Regions from separate parts of the Streptomyces sp. NPDC013317 genome, predicted to be linked through region 1. Evidence: riboswitches for the same ligand, from Rfam matches in the RefSeq annotation. Region 1 holds a riboswitch; the other holds the start of a gene.
What was found. A riboswitch is a leader RNA that binds a small molecule or an ion and turns the genes downstream of it on or off. The one in region 1 is predicted to bind cobalamin.

Region 1 (3,203 bases):
GTCATGTTCGCCTTCCTCGCCGTCGAGCTGGTCGGCGTCACGGCGGGCGAGTCCAAGGACCCGAAGACCGTCCTGCCCAAGGCCATCAACACCGTGCCGTGGCGCATCGCCGTCTTCTACGTCGGCGCGCTGATCATGATCCTGTCGGTCGTCCCGTGGACCCACTTCCAGCCGGGCGTATCCCCGTTCGTCGCGGCCTTCGAGAAGATGGGCCTCGGCGTCGGCGCCGCGATCGTGAACTTCGTCGTCCTGACCGCCGCGCTCTCCTCCTGCAACTCGGGCATGTACTCCACCGGCCGCATGCTGCGCGACCTCGCGCTCAACGGCCAGGGCCCGAAGTTCTTCACCAAGCTCACCAAGAACGGTCTGCCGCTGGTCGGCACCTCGTTCTCGGCCGGCCTGATGATGGTGGGCGTCTGGATCAACTACCAGTGGCCCGGCGACGCCTTCAACTACGTCGTCTCCTTCGCCACCATCTCCGGCATGTGGGCCTGGATCATGATCCTGGTCTGCCAGGTCCGCTTCCGTCGCAAGGCCGACCGCGGCGAGCTGCCCCAGTCGTCCTTCAAGGCGCCCGGCGGCATCTGGTGCAGCCTCTTCGCCCTCGCCTTCATCGGCATGGTCATCGTGCTGATGGGCATCGACAAGGACGCCCGGATCTCGCTCTACTGCGCGCCGCTGTGGGGCCTGATCCTCGGGGTCTCCTACCTGGTCCTGAAGGCCCGCAACCCGGAGGGCGCGGCCTTCGCCAAGCGCTCCTGACCCGGCCTGTCCAGCATTCGGGCCGCTCCGTACCACTCCTCGGTACGGAGCGGCCCCTCTGCTTATCCTGTCGGACATGCTGACCATCACCCGGGCCCTGTACGACCAGATCGTGGAACACTCCCGCGCGGACCACCCCGACGAGGCCTGCGGCGTGGTCGCGGGTCCCGCCGGCAGCGGCCGCCCCGAGCGGTTCATCCCGATGCTGAACGCGGCGCGCTCGCCCACGTTCTACGAGTTCGACTCCGCCGACCTCCTCAAGCTCTACCGCGAGATGGACGACCGGGACGAGGAGCCCGTGATCGTCTACCACTCGCACACCGCCACCGAGGCCTACCCGTCCCGTACCGACATCACGTACGCCAACGAGCCCGGCGCGCACTACGTCCTCGTCTCCACCGCCGACACCGACGGCGCGGGCCCCTTCCAGTTCCGCTCCTACCGGATCGTCGAGGGCGTCGTGACCGAGGAGGACGTGAAGGTCGTCGAGGAGTACGGCGTCTGAGACACTGACGCGACCATCAGGGCGGCAGGACCCAGGAAGCCGGTGCGAATCCGGCACGGTCCCGCCACTGTGACCGGCCCCTCCGGGGGCCGGAAGCCAGGAACTGACCTGCCGCCTCTCACCACCGACTGGGGACGTGGAAATCCCCGGAGGAGGCTCGTCCGCCATGACCTGGCCCCGTCGTACCCTGCTGCCCGCCGCCGCCCTCGTCCCGCTGCTCGCGGCCTGCGCGGCCCCCGCTGAGAAGGACGCCCCCGCCGCCAAGGCCGCACCGGGGTTCCCGTACACCGTCTCCAACTGCGGTGTGAAGACGACCTACCAGGCACCGCCGCAGCGGGTCGTCACCATGAACCAGCACGTCACCGAGGTGATGCTCGCCCTCGGCCTGGAGAAGTCCCTCGTCGGCACGGCCTACCTCGACGACCGGATCCTGCCCGCGTACAAGAAGGCGTACGACTCATTGCCGGTCCTCGCCAAGGAGTACCCCTCCAAGGAGGCCCTGCTCGCCGCGAACCCCGACTTCGTCTACGGCGGCTACTCCAGCGCCTTCGACGCGAAGGCCGGACGCGCCCGGGACGACCTGAAGGCGGCGGGCGTCAACACCCGCCTGAACATGGAGTACTGCCCCTCCGGCGCCTCCTCCCTCGCCGACCTGTACCGCGAGGTCGACGAGGTGGCCCGGACCTTCGGCGTCCCCGAACGCGGCACGGAGTGGACGGCCGGGGCGAAGAAGACGGTCACGGCGACCGGGCAGAGGCTCGACGGGGTCACCCCTGTCCCGGTGTTCGTCTACGACAGCGGCGACAAGACCGCGTTCACCGCCGGAGGCAAGGGAATCGGCAACGAGCTGATCTCCCTCGCGGGCGGCCGGAACGTCTTCGCCGACCTCGGCAAGCCCTTCGGGGACGCGACCTGGGAGCAGGTCGTCGCCCGCAAGCCGGAGGTGATCGTCATCTACGACTACGGCTCCACGACCGTCGAACAGAAGAAGAAGCGCCTCCTCGACGACCCGGCCCTCCAGGACGTCCCGGCGGTCAAGAACCGCCGCTTCGCCGTCCTGCCGCTCTCCGACGCCGTCCTCGGTGTCCGGGTCCCCGCGGCGATCGAGAAGCTCGCCACCCAGCTCCACCCGACCCGATGACCGCCACCTCGTCCCCGCCCCCGTCCCCGGCCGCCGGAGCGGAACGGGACACGGCCCCCGAGGGCCGGGCCCCGGCCGCTCCGGCGCCGGCCGGGCGCGGGCGGTTCGCACTCGTCCTCGGGGGGCTGGTCGCCGCGCTCGCGGCAGCCGTCGTCGCCGGGGTCGCACTCGGGTCGGTACGGATACCCGTGGGCGCGGTCACCGAGATCCTCACCGGCCGCGCCGCCCCCTCCCCGTACCGCACGATCGTGCTCGACGTCCGGCTGCCGCGCGTCCTGCTCGGCGCGGTCGTCGGCGCCGGGCTCGCCGTCGTCGGCGCCGTCCTCCAGGCCCTCGTCCGCAACCGCCTCGCCGACCCCTTCCTCCTGGGCATCTCCTCGGGAGCGTCCACCGGGGCCGTCCTCGTGCTCGTCCTCGGCGTCGGCGGCGGGATCACCACCACCGTCGCCATGCCCGCCGGGGCCTTCGCCGGCGCCCTGCTCGCCCTGGTCCTCGTCTACGCGCTCGCCCGCCGCGGCTCCACGATGACCGGCTCCCGGCTCGTCCTCGCCGGCGTCGCCGTCTCGTACATCCTCTCCGCGCTGACCACCCTGCTCCTCGTCCTCGCGGGCCGCCCCGAACACTTCCAGGAGGCGATGTTCTGGTCCCTCGGCGGCCTCGGCAGCGCCCGCTGGGACACCCTCGCCCTGCCCGCCGCCGTCCTCGTCCTCGGCGTCGCCGCCCTGCTCACCCTCGCCCGCCCCCTGGACCTGCTCCTCGTCGGCGAGGAGGGCGCGACCGTCCTCGGCCTGGACA
Region 2 (3,203 bases), on a different contig from region 1:
GTGGACCATCGCGTCGGCGCCGAAGCCGCCGTCCTCGGCGCGCGCCGCGATCCAGCGGTAGGCGGCCAGGTAGTGGTGGGACGGCGGGAGATCGGGGTCGTGGTAGATCGCGATCGGGTTCTCGCCGAAGCCGCGCGGCGGCTGGATGAGGACGAGGAGGTTCCCGCGCCGCAGGGCGGCGAGGACGATGTCGCCCTCGGGGTTGCGGGACCGGTCGAGGAACATCTCGCCGGGCGCCGGGCCCCAGTGCTCCTCGACGGCCTCGCGCAGCTCGGCCGGGAGGGTCGCGTACCAGCGGCGGTAGTCGGCGGCCGGGATGCGGACGGGGTTCTTCGCCAGCTGCTCCTCGGTCAGCCAGTCCTGGTCGTGGCCACCGGCCTCGATCAGGGCGTAGATCAGCTCGTCGCCGTCCCCGGAGACCAGCCCGGGGATCTCCTCGACCGGGCCGAAGTCGTACCCCTCCTCACGCAGGCGCCGCAGGAGCGCGACGGCGGAGGCGGGGGTGTCGAGGCCGACCGCGTTGCCGATCCGGGAGTGCTTGGTCGGGTACGCGGAGAGGACCAGCGCGAGCCTCTTCTCGGCGTTCGGGATGTGCCGCAGGCGGGCGTGGCGGACCGCGATCCCGGCGACGCGCGCGGCGCGCTCGGTGTCGGCGACGTACGCCGGAAGTCCGTCCTCGTCGATCTCCTTGAAGGAGAACGGGACGGTGATGAGCCGGCCGTCGAACTCGGGCACGGCGACCTGGCTCGCGGCGTCCAGCGGGGAGAGGCCCTCGTCGTTCTCCTCCCAGGCGGCGCGCGAGCCGGTGAGGCAGAGCGCCTGCAGGATCGGCACGTCGAGGGCGGCGAGCGCGCCCGCGTCCCAGGCGTCCTCGTCCCCGCCCGCCTGCGCCTCGGCGGGCTTGGTGCCGCCGGCCGCGAGGACGGTGGTGACGATCGCGTCGGCCGTACGAAGGGTGTCGAGCAGCTCCGGCTCGGGGGCGCGCAGGGAGGCGACGTACAGCGGCAGGGCACGCGCGCCCGCGTCCTCGATCGCCGCGCAGAGCGAGTCGACGAAGGCGGTGTTCCCGCTCATGTGGTGGGCGCGGTAGTAGAGCACGGCGACGGTCGGGCCGTCGGTGGCGCGCGCCTCCCGCTCCAGCGGGCCCCAGGTGGGCGCGGCGGCCGGGGCGTCGAAGCCGTGACCGGTGAGCAGCACGGTGTCGGAGAGGAACCGGGCCAGCTGCTCCAGGTTGGCCGGGCCGCCGTGCGCGAGGTAGGCGTGGGCCTCGGTGGCGACGCCGACAGGGACGGTGGAGGCCTCCATCAGCTGGGCGTCGGGAGCCTGTTCCCCGGAGAGCACGACCAGCGGCTTCTCCGTCGCCCGCAGGGCGTCCAGGCCGTCCTCCCAGGCGCGCAGACCGCCGAGGAGGCGTACGAGAACGAGGTCGGCGCCGTCCAGGAGCCCGGGCAGGTCGTCCAGGGCGAGGCGGGAGGGGTTGGCGAACCGGTACGCGACGGGGCCGCCGGCCGCGCGGGCGCTGAGCAGGTCGGTGTCGGAGTGCGACAGCAACAGAATTCGCATGCGTGCGCAGGCCTTCCTCGGGGTTGTCCGCGCCCCGGGTGGTCGTGTGGACGGCAGGAGTTCCTGACTCACCCGGCCCCTTCCGGGACCCGGCTCACAGTGGCGGGACCGCGCCGGATTCTCACCGGGCTTCCTCCCCGGGGTCCTGGGACCCCATGCCGATCTGCATAGTAGATCGTGCGCTCGGCGGCCCGGGGGGTCACCCGGATTCACGTGGGTATGCTCGCCGCCATGCCGCCCACCACGCCCCCTGCGCCCAACCAGGGCGAACCTCTCATACGGGACCGTGGCGACGCCTGCCCCGGGGCGCTCCGACTGCACCCCGCCGACGACGGTCGCCTGGCCCGACTGCGCCTGCCCGCAGGGTTGTTGACGTCTCGTCAGGTCCAGGTTCTGGCGTCGGCGGCGGAGTCCCTGGGCGACGGACGGGTGACGGTCACGTCCCGGGGGAACGTGGAGCTGCGGGGCCTCGGCGAGGGCTGCGGCGCGGAACTGGCGGACCGCCTGGCGGAGGCGGGCCTCCTCCCCTCGACCACCCACGAACGGGTCCGCAACATCGTCGCCTCCCCGGCGGCCACACTGGACGGACTCGGCCACGCGGACGTCCAGTTGTGGGCCCGCGAGCTGGACGCGCTGCTGTGCGCGACCCCCTGGACGGCGGCCCTCTCGGGCCGCTTCCTCTTCGCCCTGGACGACGGCCGCGGCGACGTGGCGGGGCTGGGCGGAGATGTGACCTTGATCGCAGAAGGCCCCCGGCCGGACGCCGACCGGACGGGCACGAGCCCGTCGCCCGGCGGAGCCACGGCGAGCGGGAGCGTCGGCCCCGCGCCGCGCGCCGCCGACGCCCTGCTGTGCGTCGGCGGACAGGCGTTCCGCGTCGCAGGTGCCGACGCGCCGCGAGCCGCGCTCGCCGCGGCCGACGCGTTCCTGCGGGCCGCACAGGACGCCGGAAACGGCGCGTGGCGCGTGAAGGAACTGCCGCGCTCCGGAGCGCCGGAAGCGGAAGCCACCGACGCCGCCGGCCCGAACGGGCTGCCGGGCGCCGACGGCCCGGAGGACGGGGCCGGCGCGGCGAACGCCGAGACCGGCCTCCTCGACCTCGCCGCCGCACTCGCGCGGGCCGGCGTCGACGCCCGCCCCGTCACCCCCGCACCGCCGCTGCCGCACCGCGCTCCGCCCGAGCCCGGAGCGCTCGGCGGGCGCGCGCTGCACGTGCTCGCGCCCCTCGGGCGGCTGACCGCCGCCCAACTCCGGGCGCTGTTGCCCGCCGACGAGGTGCGGCTCACGCCCTGGCGTGGTGCCGTCGTCGTCGGGGCCTCCCCCGAGCGACTGCCGGAGCTCGACGCGGCCGGCCTCATCACCCGGCCCGCCGACCCCTGGGTCGGCGTCGGCGCCTGCACCGGGCGCCCCGGCTGCGCCAAGTCCCTCGCGGACGTGCGCGCCGACGCCACTCCCGGCCGCGGCGGTCTCCCCGTCCACTTCTCCGGGTGCGAGCGTCGGTGCGGCCACCCGCAGGGCCGCGCCTGGGTCGACGTCGTCGCCACCGACGACGGCCACTACCTCGTGGACGGCCGCCCCACCCCCCGTACAGACCTTCCCCACGCCGTCGCGGCGGCCCGCACCCCAACGAGATGAGCGAG

Region 2: linked by a shared signal. The riboswitch ahead of cobN (cobaltochelatase subunit CobN) and the one ahead of ACZ3IJ_RS29680 (ABC transporter substrate-binding protein) in region 1 are both predicted to bind cobalamin.

The regions. Positions count from the first base shown of each region.
Region 1 covers NZ_JBVHDX010000014.1:104,388-107,590, forward strand. The annotation lists gene ACZ3IJ_RS29670 (amino acid permease) at 1-762, shown strand, start outside; gene ACZ3IJ_RS29675 (M67 family metallopeptidase) at 839-1,267, shown strand; adenosylcobalamin (AdoCbl) riboswitch at 1,275-1,425, shown strand; gene ACZ3IJ_RS29680 (ABC transporter substrate-binding protein) at 1,434-2,408, shown strand; gene ACZ3IJ_RS29685 (FecCD family ABC transporter permease) at 2,405-3,203, shown strand, end outside.
Region 2 covers NZ_JBVHDX010000008.1:265,278-268,480, forward strand. The annotation lists gene cobN (cobaltochelatase subunit CobN) at 1-1,563, opposite strand, end outside; cobalamin riboswitch at 1,603-1,737, opposite strand; gene ACZ3IJ_RS22295 (cobalamin biosynthesis protein CobG) at 1,783-3,198, shown strand.